DNA from 2 places in the Microlunatus capsulatus genome. Region 1 is predicted to be linked to the other one. Evidence: riboswitches for the same ligand, from Rfam matches in the RefSeq annotation. Region 1 holds a riboswitch; the other holds the start of a gene.

Region 1 (7,235 bases):
AGCCCTGGAACCGGCGGCACCGACCCCACCGAGACGCTCCCGGAGCGCGCGGAGCCGTTCGACACCCTCGCCCAGCCCTGGCCCGCCCGCGACGACGTCCGGATCACCCGGGTGCGCACCGTCGTCACCGCGCCCGAGGGCATCCCGCTGGTCGTCGTGGTGGTTGACACGGACGTCGACGGGCTCTCCGGCCTGGGCTGCGCCACCTTCACCCAGCGCTGGCACGCCGTCGTGGCCTTCGTCGAGCAGCACCTGGCCCGGCTCGTCGTCGGCCGCTACCCCGGCGACATCGAGGACCTGGTCCGGCTGGCCCGGCTGTCCGGCTACTGGCGCGACGGGCCGGTCGGGAACAACGCGATCTCCGGGCTGGACATGGCGCTGTGGGACATCGCCGGCAAGCGCGCGGGCGCCCCGGTGCACGAGCTGCTGGGCGGGCGGGTCCGCTGGGCCGCCGACACCTACCTGCACGCCGCCGGTCCCTCCGTCGGGGCGACCGTCGACGCGGCCGCGGAGATCGTCGACCGCGGCTGGCGGCACGTCCGGCTGCAGACCTCCCAGCACGGTCTGGGCACCTACGGCTCGCCGCAGATCCCGGGCGTCTCCGCCGGCGACCCCTACCCGCACGGCGTCAGCACCTCCGAGTACCTGACGACGGTCCCCCGGCTGTTCGCCGCCGCCCGCGACCGGCTGGGCCCCGAGGTGGAGCTGTGCCACGACGTGCACTCCCGGCTGACGCCGAGCCAGGCCGTCGGGCTGGCCCGCTCGGTCGAGGCGTACCGGCCCTACTTCCTCGAGGACGTGCTGCCGCCCGAGCACTGGGACCGGCTGCCCGAGGTCCGGCGCGCCTCCCCCGTCCCGCTGGCCGTCGGCGAGCTGGCCACCTCCGTCACCGACGCCGCCCGGCTGGTCACCGGCGGCGGGGTCGACCTGCTGCGCTGCCACCTCTCGGCGATCGGTGGGCTGACCCCGGCCCGCAAGCTGGCGGCGCTGTGCGAGCTCAGCGGCGTGCGCACCGCCTGGCACGCGCCCGGCGACACCTCACCGGTCGGCGCCGCCGCGAACGTCGCCCTCGACGTCTCCTCCCCCGCCTTCGGCGTCCAGGAGGGCCACGAGTACGCCGACGCCGTGCACGAGGTCTTCCCGGGCACGCTGGTCGCCGAGCGCGGCTGGCTGACCCCGAACGACGCCCCCGGCTTCGGCATCGAGCTGGACGAGAGGGCGGCCGCCCGCTACCCCGCCGACCTCTCCCCGCACGACGCCTGGGCCGCCGGGGCGCGCGGCCGCGACGGCGGCCTGGTGTTCCCCTGACCAGCGCGCCCGGACACCACTCGGCACCGGCATCCGCCGGGCCGGGCCGTGATCGTGGTGGGTCGTGCCGCGATGTCGCGGCACGGTCCGCCACGGTCCTGGGTCGGGGTCCGAGCGGGCGGGGGCTGCTAGGTTCGGCGGTACGAGCTGGTCGTGCACCCGGGAGGGTGACAGGGAACCCGGTGGGACTCCGGGGCTGGCGCGCAGCGGTGAGGGTGACGCGGGTGGCGTGAGACCACTGGGACCGGTGAGGTCCTGGGAAGGTGCCACCGGCGGGTGATCCCGAGTCCGAAGACCTGCCGGCTCGCTGTCCGCCGTCAGGACCTCGCGACCTGGGTCCCCCGACCGAAACGAGTCGTCCCGTGCCCGCGCACCCGCCCGTCCCCCTCGCCCCGACGCCCGTCCGGCCGGCCCGGTGACCCACCTGCGCGACGCCCGGCAGCGGCGACCGGGGCCCACCGCCGTCGTGCTCGCCGTCCTGCTGCTCCTCAGCCTGGTCGGCTCGCTGGCGCTCGGCACCGAGACGGTGCCGGTCCGGGCCGTCGTCGACGTCGTCGGCCAGCACCTGACCGGCGGCCGCGGCGCCGACCCGGTGGCCGACGTCATCGTCTGGGAGCTCCGGGCCCCGCGGGCGGTGCTGGCCGCCGTCGTCGGCGCCGGCCTCACCCTGGCCGGCCTGGCCATGCAGACCCTCGTCCGCAACCCGCTGGCCGACCCCTACCTGCTGGGTGTCTCGTCCGGGGCCGGCGTCGGCGCGACCGCCGTCATCACCACCGGCCTGCTGGGCGGGTGGGGCCTGTGGGCCCTCTCGGGCGGCGCGCTGATCGGCGCGCTCGGCGCCTCGGTCATCGTCTACCTCGTGGCCAGCGCCCAGGGCGGGCTGACTCCGCTGCGGCTGGTGCTGTCCGGCGTCGTGCTCTCCTCGGCCTTCAGCGCCGTCGCCTCCTTCCTCGTCTTCGCCGCCCAGGACAGCCGGGCCGCGCAGTCGGTGCTGTTCTGGCTGCTCGGCAACCTCACCGGCGCCACCTGGACCAAGGTCTGGCTGCCCGCCGTCGTCGTCCTGCTGGCCACCGCCCTGCTGCTGGCCTGCAGCGGCTGGATGGACGCCCTGGCCGCCGGTCCGGACACCGCCGCCTCGCTCGGCGTCCCCGTCGTCGGGCTGCGCCGGTCGCTGTTCGGCGGGCTGGCCGTCCTGGTCGGGGTGCTGGTCGCGGTCTCCGGGGGGATCGGCTTCGTCGGCCTCGTCCTCCCCCACCTCGCCCGCCGGTTGGTGGGCGCGCGGCACCGCTCGCTGGCCGTCGTCGCCGCACTGGGCGGCGCGCTGTTCCTGCTCTGGGTCGACGTCTTGGCCCGGATGCTCTTCCGACCGCTGGAGATCCCCATCGGGGTGGTCACCGGCGTCGTCGGCGCGCCCGTCTTCCTGCTGCTGATGGGCCGCGCCGAGTACCGCTTCGGGAGCGCCCGGTGAGCGCCGGGGTCGCCCTCAGCGCCACCGACCTCGACGCCGGCGTCGACGGCCACCTCATCCTCTCCGGCGTGACGCTGGACGTGGCCCCGGGCAGCCTCGTCGCCGTCGTCGGGGAGAACGGCAGCGGCAAGTCGACCCTGCTGCGCGCGCTCGCCGGGCTCACCCGGCCGCTGGCCGGGACCGTGGCCGTCGACGGCACCGACCTGCGGGCGCTGCCCGGGCGGGCCCGGGCCCGGCTGCTCGCCTGGGTCGGCCAGGAGGACGCCCCCGCTGAGGAGCTGCTGGTGTGGCAGGCGGTCGCCCTGGGCCTGGTCCCCTATCAGCGGCCGTGGGCCGGCAGCGGCACCGGCGAGCGGGAGGCGGTCGGCGCGGCGCTGGCCCAGGTGGGGCTGTCCGCACTCGCCGACCGGCGCTGCGACCACCTGTCCGGCGGTGAGCGACGCCGCGTGATGCTGGCCCGCGGGCTGGCCCAGCGGACCGGCCTGATGGTCCTCGACGAGCCCACGAACCACCTCGACGTCGCCCACCAGCAGGAGCTCGTGGCGCTGCTGCGGGCCAGCGGGCGGACGGTCGTGGCCTCGCTGCACGACCTCGACCTGGCCCGCAACGGGTTCGACCAGGCCGTCGTCCTGCACGGCGGTCGGGCGCTGGCGACCGGACCGGCGACCGAGGTCCTGGTGCCCGAGGTGGTCCGACCCGCCTTCGGGGTCGACGCCAGCCTGCTGCCCGACCCCGCGACCGGCCGCCGGCACCTGGTGCTCAGCGCGCCGCGGACCCGGGACGTCCGGGCCGAGCGGCCCCGCTGAGCGCAACTCGTCGGCTCCTCCAGCCCGACCGCCGAGATCCGACACGTCGTGGACGTCCGAGGCGCGGAGGGCCGGCGTGTCGCGGCCCGGGCGACCAGGCCGTGTCGGTTCTCAGCGACCCGTGCTCGTGACGCGTGGTTCCGCACCAGGGCGAGCAGGCCTCAGGTCTGCGGCTGGTGCACGGCCTCACCGGTCTGCACGGCCCAGAGCGCGGCGTAGAGCCCGCCGCCCTCGACCAGCTCGTCGTGGGTGCCCGACTCGGCCACCCGGCCCTCGGCCAGCACCCAGATCCGGTGCGCGTCGCGCACGGTCGAGAGCCGGTGCGCCACGACCAGCGCGGTCCGGTCCGCCGTCACCGTGGCCAGCGAGCGCTGGATGGCCGCCTCCGTCTCGTTGTCGACGGCGGACGTCGCCTCGTCCAGCACCAGCAGCGCCGGGTCCCGCAGGATGGCCCGGGCCAGCGCGATCCGCTGCCGCTGGCCGCCGGAGAGCGTCAGCCCCCGCTCGCCGACGACGGTGTCGTAGCCGTCGGCCAGGGCCTCGATGAAGGTGTGCGCCTCGGCGAGCCGGGCGGCCTCCCGGATCGCGGCCTCGTCGGCGTCGGGACGCCCGTAGGCCAGGTTGTCCCGCACGGTCCCGTGGAAGAGGAAGACGTCCTGGCTGACGTAGCCGATCGCTCCGCGCAGCGAGTCCCAGGACAGGTCGCGGACGTCGGTGCCGTCCAGCAGCACCCGGCCCTCGCGGGGGTCGGAGAACCGCAGCACCAGCCGCAGCAGGCTGGACTTGCCGGCCCCGGTGGCCCCGACGACGGCGTGGGTCTCCCCCGCCGGCACCACGAGGTCGAGGCCGCGCAGCACGTCCGGGCCGTCGGCGTAGCCGAAGCGGACGCCCTGCAGCTCCAGCCGGCCGCGCACCGGTGCGTCGAGCTGCAGCGCGCCGGGCAGCTGGTGGCCGCGCTCCTCCAGCAGGGAGAAGATGCGCCGGGTCGAGGCCATGGCCCTCTGGTAGAGGTCGAGGGTCTGGCCCAGGTCGGTGAGCGGCCACAGCAGCCGCTGGGTCATGAAGACGAGCACGGTGTAGAGCCCGACCTCGAGCCGGCCCTCGATGACGAACCAGCCGCCCAGCAGCAGCGTGGAGGTGAAGCCGGCGAGGATCGCCATCCGGATCAGCGGCACGAAGGCGGCCGAAGAGCGGATGGCCGCGCGGTTGGCGTCCTGGTAGCCCTGCGAGACCGCCCGCACGCGCTCGACCTCGCGGCGCTCGGCGGTGAAGGCCTTGATCGTGGTCAGGCCGCCGAGGTTGGTCGAGATGGTGGCGCTCACGTCGCCGGCCGCCTCCCGGACCTTGGCGTACAGCGGCTCCAGCAGCTTCTGGAACCGGATCGAGCCCCAGACGATGACCGGCACCGGGATGAAAGCCAGCAGCATGAGCTGCCAGGACGAGGCCGCGAACACCGCGCCGACGAAGACGACGGTCCAGAAGGTGTGCAGGATGACGCGGGCGCCGACGTCGAGGAAGCGCTCGAGCTGGTTGACGTCGTCGCTGATGATCGAGAGCACCCGGCCGGGCGCCGAGCCCTCGTGCCAGGAGACGTCGAGGTCCTGGACGTTGGCGTAGGTCTCCACCCGCAGCTCGTGCTCGACGGCCTGGGACAACCCCCGCCACAGCACCGCCGCGACGTAGTCGGTCGCCGACTCCACCACCCAGACCGCGATGTTGAGCAGCGCGATGACCACCAGCTGGCCGAACCGGCCCTCGATGCCGAACAGCGAGGCGGCGAAGGAGTCCGAGCCGCGCACGACCACGTCGACCGCGACGCCGAGCAGCAGCTCGGGCGCCACGTCGGCGGCGGTGTTGAGGGTGGTGAAGGTGGCGGCGGCCACGACGCGGGGGCGGTGCCGGCGGTGGTGCCGCCAGAGCGCCCTCAGGGGCTGGGAGGTTCCGGACACCCGGAGAACCTAGCCCGCCGCGGCCGCCTCGCGCGCCGCGGCCAGCACGACGGGATCGGCGCAGCCCCGGGCGTAGCCGGCGATCCGGCGGTCGATGTCGCGCTGCAGCAGCCAGCGGCCGATCCGGTCGGCCAGCGGCGACAGCCAGCGGGGCCGGGTGGCGAAGTTGTAGCGCCAGGTGACCCGCGTGGTGCCGGGCTCCTCCCCGGCCGCGAAGCGCCAGCCGCCGCCGAAGCGGGCGAAGAACCACGGCCCCCGGACCATGGCCATGCCGACGGCGCCCGGCGGGTCGAACGAGACGTAGCGGCTGACCATCGCGAGCCCGTGCCGGGACGTCGTCGCGGTCCGGACACCTCGGGCGGGCCGCTCCGCCCCGTCCAGGAAGTGCTGGGAGCGGACGAAGGGGTCCCAGCGGTAGCGGACGGGGGCGGTGGTCTGGGAGACCCAGAACGCCAGCTCCGGGTCCAGGGGGACGCTCACCTGCGACGTGACGACGGGCACCGGAACAGTATCGGCGGGCACCGGGCCGGTCCCGCCGAGCACGGGACCGGTCGCGGCGGGGCGGCGTCACGGATCGGGACGACGGGCCACCGGGCGCGCCGCGCACCCCCATGATGAGCCCATGACCAACTCGGGGGTGGCCGACCAGGCCGCAGACGGTGCGCGCGAGGCGAGCCAGCAGCTGCGCGGCACCCGGGGCTACCACGCCCTGGTCGCGGTGGGCCTGGCCTGCTACGGCGTCGTCCACCTGCTGATCGCCTGGATCGCCCTGCGGGTGGCCCGCGGCGGGGGTGGCGACGCGTCCCAGCAGGGCGCCCTGCGCACGCTCGCGGGGACCGGCGCCGGGCCGGTGCTGCTCGGCGTCGTCGCCGTCGGCATGCTCGCCCTCGTCCTCTGGCAGTCGGCCGAGGCCGCCTTCGGGTACGGCCGGGTCGCCCAGGAGCACGACGAGCGCCGCCGCCTGCGCAAGCGGCTCTCCTCGGCCGGCCGCGCCGTGGTGTACCTGCTCATCGGCGTCAGCGCGGCCCGCCTGGTGCTGGGCGGCGGGTCCTCCGGCGGGCAGGAGGACACCCTCACCGGCCGCCTGCTGCAGGCGCCGTTCGGGCGGGTGCTCGTCGTGCTCGTGGCCGCCGCCATCCTGGCCGTCGGCATCAGCCAGGTGGTCCGGGGCGTGCGGCAGAAGTTCACCGAGGACCTCGAGGGCGACCGCACCCGCGCGGTCCGGGTGCTGGGCACCGCGGGCTACGTGACCAAGGGGCTCGCGCTGGGCGTGGTCGCCGGCCTCTTCGGCTGGGCCGCCCTGAGCGGGGACGCCGACCGGGCGGGCGGGCTGGACGCCGCGCTGCACACCGTCGCCTCGCAGCCGCAGGGCTCGGTGCTGCTGACGGTGCTGGCCGTCGGCTTCGCCGCCTTCGGGGTCTTCTGCCTGGTCTGGGCCCGCAACGCCCGCTCCTGAGCGCGACGGGGCTGCCGTCACAGGGAGCCGTGGCACCCTCGGGTGATGACCGCGACGCTGCAGGACCTGGGCCTGGTGGACCTCCTCGTGGCCGGCGCCGTGCTGGTGTCGCTGCTCGGCGCGCTGCGCGCCCGCCGGGGTGTCCTGGGCGCGCTGGCCTCCGCCGTGGGGACGGCGCTGGTCTGCTGGCTCGCCGCCGGCGTCGTGCTGGCCGCGGGCCCCGCCGTCGCGGTGGACGCCGTCGACGC
Region 2 (7,235 bases), 120 kb from region 1:
GGTCCGGAGGTGTCGGGGTCGCGCACGCCTCCAGGGTGTCCCCCGCTCCAGCGGACGGCCAGCCCCGTTGCCGGTCCGGCAACGACCGCGGGCTCAGCCCCCGTCGGCCGGCGGGCGCCGCGGGTCGGGGCGCCCGGGCTCGGGGACCACCGGGTCGGCGAGCGCGGTGGTGTCGTCGACGGCCTGGTCGAGGTCGCGCTCGAGCTGCCGGATCCGGCGCTGCAGCGCCTCCCGCTGCTGCTCGAGCCGCTCCTCGCTCGTCGGCCGGGTCACCAGCTGGTGGACCCCGTCGACGGCCCAGGTGCCGCCGGCGATCGCCAGCACCAGCGGCCAGCCGAGCAGGACCGCCGCCGTGTCGCGGGGACCGGCGACCGTCTCGTGCCGGAGGTGCCACAGCACGCGCGCCGTCACCGCGCCGGCCAGCAGGTAGCCGAGCACGCCCAGGATCACCAGCAGCATCGGGTCCACCCGCCGATCCTCGCAGCCGGGGCGGCCACCCGGGCGGACCGCCCCCGGCCGGCCGCATCCGCAGGCCGGTCGGGCGGCGAACCCGGACGCCGGGCCGGAGGCACCCGCCGACAGGGGCTGACCGGGCTGCGGCATCATCGCCCTTCCCGACGCCTGCGGGCGCCCGACCGGTCAGGACCGACGTGCAGACACTCGTGGCCTTCGCCTCCGACGCAGCCGTGCCCGCCGAGCGGGTGGAGGCGGGCCGCCGGCTGCTCGGGGCCTGACCGCCCCCGGCCCGTCGTCGTCCGGAGCCCTCACAGCGGGCGCACAGCCCGACCCGGGTCGGTGGACAACCGCGCTCCCTACGGTCAGGGCACACCCGACCGACGACCCAGGAGCGACCGTGCCCAGCCAGCCCCACCCCAGCCCGACCTACGAGGGTCGCCCCCTCGACCGCACCGAGGAGGAGCTGACCGACCAGGGGCTCCCCTTCGACGTCGTCACCCTGCTCAGCCGGCGGCGGCTGCTGCGGGCGGCCGGCCTCGGCGCCACCGCCGTCACCCTGACCGCCTGCGGCGCCACCGCCGCGACCTCCGGGTCGCCGTCGGCGGCGGCGGGCGCGCTGGCCGAGATCCCCGACGAGACGGCCGGGCCCTACCCCGGGGACGGGTCCAACGGGCCGGACGTGCTGGAGCAGTCGGGCATCGTCCGCCGCGACATCCGCTCGAGCTTCGGCGACGCCGACGGGACCGCCGAGGGGGTGGCGATGACGCTCCAGCTGGACCTGGTGGACCTCGCCGACGGGTCGCCGTTCACCGGCGCCGCGGTCTACGTCTGGCACTGCACGCGGGAGGGCGGCTACTCGCTGTACTCCGACGGGATCACCGGGGAGAACTACCTGCGCGGGGTCCAGGTCGCCGACGACGACGGCGCCGTGACCTTCACCAGCGTCTTCCCCGGCTGCTACAGCGGCCGCTGGCCGCACGTCCACTTCGAGGTCTACCCCGACGTCGCCAGCACCGCCGACGCCACCGCGGCGATCGCCACCTCCCAGGTCGCGCTGCCCGAGGACGTCTGCCGGCAGGTCTACGGCACGGACGGCTACGCGGCCTCGGTGGCGAACCTCGACGGCGTCAGCCTGGCCGACGACAACGTCTTCGGCGACGACGACGGGGCGAACCAGCTGGGCACGGTGACCGGCGACGTCGCGGGCGGGCTGACGGTGCGGCTCGCCGTCGGGATCGACACCAGTACGCAGCCGGTCGCCGGCCAGGCTCCCGGTGGCGGCGCCGGCGGGCCCGGTGGCGCCCCGCCCTCCGGCGCGCCGTCGGGCGGACCGGGCGGCTCGCCGCCCAGCGGGGCCCCGACCGCGGGCTCCACGCCCGGCTGAGCGGCGACCCGCCGGCGCGACCGGTCCGGGCTCAGCCCAGGTCGAGCGCGGGGCGGACGGCGCTGGGCGGCACCAGCCCGGCCTGCTCGAGGCCGTGGCGCAGGTGCTCCGCGGCGTCGATGTTGAGCGGTCCGCTGGTCCACAGCGCGTAGGGCAGCGAGAGGTACCGCTTCTCCCGGACCGCCGGCAGGTCCCGGCTCGCCGGGTGGGTGGCCAGCACCCGCTCCTTCTCGGCGACGGTCTGGCCCGGGTAGTCGACGAAGACGATGTAGTCCGGGCGGGCGGTCGCCAGCCGCTCCCAGGGCACCTCGGTCCAGGTGTCCTCGACGTCGGCGAGCGCGTTGGTCCCCCCCGCCGCCTCGATGACGGCCTGCGGGCCGCCGAAGGCACCCGAGGAGAAGATCGCGTCGGTGCCGCTGTCGAAGACGAAGACCACCGGCTTCTCCGCCGGCTGCGGCGCCGCCCGGAGCGCGTCCAGGCGGCGGTCGGTGTCGGCGACGACGTCGGCGGCCGTGCCCGGGTGCCCGGTGATCGCGCCGATATTGCGCAGGTCGGCGCGGACCGCCTCCCAGGGGTCCATCGTGCCGCGGGTGCCGTCGGGCCGCCGGCAGCTCTCGCTCAGCACGTAGCCCGCCACCCCCCGCTCGGCGAGGGTCTGCGGCGTCAGGTTGGTGGAGTCGCTGTAGCCGTAGTTCCAGCCGGCGACGACGACGTCGGCCCGCGCGGCGACGACGTTCTCCATCGTCGGGTACTCGGCAGAGACCAGCGGGAGCCGGGAGACGACGTCGCCGTACTTGCGGGTCAGCACGTCGACGTCGTCCTCGAGGCTGGTGACGGCGGCGATCTGGTCGGCGGCCCCGACGGCCAGGCTCAGGGCCGTCAGGTTGCTGTCGTTGACGAACATCCGCCGGGCCGGCGACGGGAACGTCGCCGGCGCGCCGCAGTTGTCGACCGTCACCGTCCCGGCGGGGCCGGTGGCGCTGCCGGCGGGCTCGGGCGGCGACCCGGCGGGGGCGCAGGCGACGAGGACCAGCGCCAGCAGCCCGACGGCGGCCGGGGCGGGCCGGCGCCGGGCCCGGCGGGCGGCGAGGGGTCGGGGGGCCGGGGGTCGGGACGTCACGGTGTGCTCCTGGGGCTGGGTCGGTGCGGGCTCGGCGGGGAGGGGGACGGCGGTGCAGCCGGGGTCGGCGGGGTCACGGCCGGCGGCCGGACACGGGTCCGGCGGCGGTCAGGCCGGGCCACAGCGGGGTCTCGGGACCGGGGTCGAGGCGCCGGACGGCGGCGGTGGTGCGGCGGTCGCGCTCGTCGGCGGGCAGGTCGCGGCACGAGGCGCAGGCCCGCGAGCCGCCGAGCCGGATCAGGCAGCAGGTGTGCCGGCGGTGGGCCAGCCGCAGGCCGTCGTCGGCCTCCACGAGGACGGGGCTCAGCAGCGGCCGGTGCGGCCAGGCCGGGGCGTCGAGCACCGCCTCCGCGAGGTCGGCGAACGCGGCCCGCCGCGGCGGCGCCAGGCTGCGGTGGACGGTGGCGAGGACGCCGGCGCAGGACGTGGCCACCGAGCCCCAGGCCAGCTTCGGGGTGATCCGGGTGGCGGCGGAGACGGCGTCGACGACCGGCCGGGCGGCCGCCACGACGGCCACGGCGACGTCGGCGGGGGCGGGGGCGACCGCGGCCACGGCCGCGTCGAGGGCGAGGCCGGCGGGCATCCCGCGCGCGTCCCACCACACCCACCAGCGGTCGGCGGAGAGGTCGAGCAGGGCACCGGTCCGCAGCCAGACGGGGAGGACGAGCGCCAGCCAGTCCCCGCTCCAGTGCTGCAGGGCGCAGGCCCCGCCGACCGCTCGGTGCGCGGTGCCGACGGCTCGGGCGTACCGGTCGGCGACGTCGGCCCAGGCCGGGACGTCGGCGAGGTCGGCGAACGTCCGCCAGGGCCGGTCCACCGGGTCGGCGCGCGGGTGCGGCCGGTGCAGGGGGGGCCGGACGGGGTCACGGGCGAGGGCGTCGAGGACGGGGTCGACGGCGGGCAGGGTCGGTGCGGGCACACCAGTCTCGTTTCGGTCGGGGGACCCAGGTCGCGAGGTCCTGACGGCGGACAGCGAGCCGGCAGGTCTTCGGACTCGGGATCACCCGCCGATGGCACCTTCCCAGGACCTCACCGGTCCCAGTGGTCTCACGCCACCCACGTCACCCTCACCGCTGCGCGCCAGCCCCGGAGTCCCACCGGGTTCCCTGTCACCCTCCCGGGTGCACGACCAGCTCGTACCGCCGAACCTAGCAGCCCCCGCCCCGCCGGACCCCGACCCATGACCGTGGCGGACCGTGCCGCGACATCGCGGCACGACCCACCACGATCCGCTCAGCTCTGCTCGAGGACCGCCTCGACCTGGTCCAGCACGGCCTGGCCGTCGAGGTAGTGCGCGGCGTAGTAGCTGGACAGCGGGACCTGGCGGGCCGCGTCGACGGTCCGGGTGAAGGCGGCCTGGCCGAGGGCGTCGGCGGTGCGCGGGTCGGGCCGGCCGGTGGCGTCGGCCAGGGAGAGGACGACGTCGGCGTCGGCGAGGCCGTCGTAGCGCTCGGCCGAGATCGGGGTGGTCGGGACGTCGGCGGGCGCCGCCGCTGTGAGCCGGGCGCCGAGGTCGGCCAGGACCACCCCGCTCCACGAGGTCGCCCCGTCGACGAAGACCGTGCCGTCGGTGCTGGCCCGGACGAGTGCCCAGGTGAGCCGGCCCAGCGGCTCGGCGTGCGTCGAGCGCAGCTCGGCGACCCGCGCGTCGTAGGCCCGGGCCAGCGCCTCGCCCTCGGCACGGCGGCCGACGGCGTCGGCGGCGCGGACGGCCCGCTGCTTCCAGTCCCCGGGGCTGCTCGCGGCGAACAGCGCCGTCGGGGCGATCGCGGCCAGCTTCTCGGGCAGGTCCTCGGCCAGGCCGGGGACCAGGGTGCCGAGGACGAGGTCCGGCGTCAGGGCGGCGATCGCCTCGTAGCGCAGCTCGGTGGTCGTGCCGACCTTGGTCAACGCGTCGTAGGCGGCCTGCTGGGCGGGCAGCACGCCCCCGACCGTCGCCTCCGCCGTCCCGACCGGGGTGAAGCCGACGTCGAGCAGCGCGTAGGTGGAGTAGAAGTCGGTGCAGACCACCCGGCGGGGCGCGCGGGGGATCTCCACCGGTCCGCGGGCGGACTCGACGGTCCGGGTGCCGCCGGCGGCCGTCGCGCCCCCGGGCCCCGGCGTCCCGTCCTCGCTGGCCCTCCCGCAGGCCGCGGGCAGCGTCGTGGTGCCGAGCAGCCCGCCCAGCAGGGCCCGGCGGCTGACCTCACTCATCGATCGCCCCGTCGGTGCGCCAGTAGCCCATGAACATCACCTGCTCGGGCGCCAGACCGCGGGCGCCCACGAGGTGCCGGCGGATCTGCGCGACCGTGTCCCGGTCGGCCGCGACCCAGGCGTACCCGAAGCCGATGTCGACGGGCAGCGCCCCGACGGCGGCTGCCAGCGCGGCCCCCGGGCGCCCCGGCACCGCGTCCAGCCAGCGCAGCACCACCCCGGGCGGGGTGCAGAGCTCGAGCCGCTCCTCCGGACCGGCCACCTCCACCAGGACGTCGGCCTGCGCGCCGGCGTCCAGCCGCTCGCAGATGGCCCCGATGGCCGGCAGCGCGGTGTGGTCGCCGGCGACCAGCTGGCGGCCGGCGTCCGGGGCGACCTCGTACTCGGCCCAGGCGGCGTAGAGCGCAACCCGGTCCCCCGGCGCGGCGGCGGCGGCCCAGCTGGAGGCCGGCCCGGACGGCTGGTGCAGGACGACGTCGACGTCCACCTCGCCCTCCTCGGGACGGGCCGTCCGGATCGTGTAGGTCCGCATGACGGGCCGGACGTCGACGGGCATCGCCCGCCACGACTCGTACCAGTCCTCGCGGTCCGGCAGCACCGGCCGCTCCTGTCCCGGGTGCGGCAGCAGCAGCTTGAACCGCTGGTCGGGGCCGTCGTCGCGGAAGCCGCGCAGCTCCTCCGAGGCCAGCGTCACGCGGACCAGGTGCGGGGTCAGCCGGCGGGTGCGCGCCACCACCGCCTCGTACATCCCCATGCCGACGTGCTCGGCCTTCGTGGCCCGGCTCGGCCGCCGGGCCGTCGCCTCCGCCATGGACGCCCTCCCTCGATCGGAACGGACGCCGGTGCGACACCCGTGCAGGTGAGGTTAGCCTGCCCTCACTCGGGCGCGGCCACGCCCGACCGGATCCCGGTCCGAGGGGGGATCCTCGAGGTCGGTCAGGCCGCGCCGGGGTCGAAGCCGGCGGTGCTGATCCGGGCCTTGAGCTCGGGCCAGCGGGCCCGGCCCGGGTCCTCGGCGTTGGCCTGGTAGCGCAGGTCGTCGGTCCGCCCGCGCACCCGCGGGCGCTCGGGCCGGGTCGTCGCGGCGGGGTCGGCCGACGGGCCGTCCGGCGCCGCGGGCCCGCCCCGGCGGGAGCAGGCCGGTGTCGTCACCGGCACACCCTGGACGACGCCGGTGAACGGCCGTGGTCCAGCGGGTCGACCGCGGGGGGCGGGCCGGTGAACGGTCACGACCGGCCGCGACCGGCGGCGCGCGCCCAGATCGGCTACCGCGCCAGCAGGCGCGTCACGACGGCCGCCGTCGCCGGCTCGAAGAGCAGGGTGGCGTGGTTGGCCTGCACCCGCTCCCAGCTGAGGTCGGGCAGGACCACCCGACCGGCGGCGACGGCCGCGTCGGAGAGGAAGGCGGGCCGGCCGTCGTCGGCCCCGCGGGCGGCGGCGAGCAGGTGGACCGGGGCGGCGCTCCCCCGGAGCACGTGCAGGTGCGGGGGCCGGGTGAGGCTGTCGACCGCGTCCGCGACGATCCGGCGGACGTCCAGCCGCGGCCGGAACCCGCCGGCGTGCGGGGCGAGGACCGCCTCGGACCAGGCCCGGAAGCCGGCGTGCAGGTCGGGGCGGTGGTCGGCCGCGCCGCCCTCGGCGGCCCGGGTGTAGCGCTCGACATCGGGCCAGGTCCGCACGAGCCGGCGCAGCTGGACGGTGAACAGCGCACGCACGACGAGGGGGCGCAGCAGGGCCGAGGGCTCGGGCGGCACACCGCCGTCGAGCAGGACGACGGCCTCCGCGCGGGCGCCCAGCTGCTGGACCACCAGCGGGGCCAGGAAGGCGCCCATCGAGTGGCCGACGACGACCAGCCGGCGCAGCCCCAGCGCGTCCACGGCCCGCACGACGGCGGCGGCGAGCCCGGGCAGGCCGGGCGCGACCGCCACGTCGACCGACCCGCCGCGACCGGGCAGGTCGGGGGCCAGCACGGGCACGCCGGGCAGCCGGGCGGCGAGGTCGGCCCACACCGCCGACGTGCTGGTGAGCCCGTGCAGGGCGAGGACGGCGGGCCGGTCGGGCGCGACGTCACCCCACGAGCGG

What was found. A riboswitch is a leader RNA that binds a small molecule or an ion and turns the genes downstream of it on or off. The one in region 1 is predicted to bind cobalamin.
Region 2: linked by a shared signal. The riboswitch ahead of JOF54_RS00285 (IucA/IucC family C-terminal-domain containing protein) and the one ahead of JOF54_RS00800 (FecCD family ABC transporter permease) in region 1 are both predicted to bind cobalamin.

Annotation. Positions count from the first base shown of each region.
Region 1 covers NZ_JAGIOB010000001.1:164,625-171,859, reverse strand. Annotated here, with positions in the region: gene JOF54_RS00805 (enolase C-terminal domain-like protein) at 1-1,308, shown strand, start outside; cobalamin riboswitch at 1,440-1,626, shown strand; gene JOF54_RS00800 (FecCD family ABC transporter permease) at 1,724-2,776, shown strand; gene JOF54_RS00795 (ABC transporter ATP-binding protein) at 2,773-3,582, shown strand; gene JOF54_RS00790 (ABC transporter ATP-binding protein) at 3,744-5,531, opposite strand; gene JOF54_RS00785 (SRPBCC family protein) at 5,541-6,032, opposite strand; gene JOF54_RS00780 (DUF1206 domain-containing protein) at 6,154-6,987, shown strand; gene JOF54_RS00775 (hypothetical protein) at 7,033-7,235, shown strand, end outside.
Region 2 covers NZ_JAGIOB010000001.1:47,190-54,424, reverse strand. Annotated here, with positions in the region: gene JOF54_RS00305 (class I SAM-dependent methyltransferase) at 1-26, opposite strand, end outside; gene JOF54_RS00300 (hypothetical protein) at 94-468, opposite strand; gene JOF54_RS00295 (dioxygenase family protein) at 854-1,840, shown strand; gene JOF54_RS00290 (ABC transporter substrate-binding protein) at 1,872-2,882, opposite strand; gene JOF54_RS00285 (IucA/IucC family C-terminal-domain containing protein) at 3,034-3,879, opposite strand; cobalamin riboswitch at 3,923-4,109, opposite strand; gene JOF54_RS00280 (ABC transporter substrate-binding protein) at 4,194-5,153, opposite strand; gene JOF54_RS00275 (siderophore-interacting protein) at 5,146-5,964, opposite strand; gene JOF54_RS00270 (hypothetical protein) at 6,090-6,305, opposite strand; gene JOF54_RS00265 (alpha/beta fold hydrolase) at 6,419-7,235, opposite strand, start outside.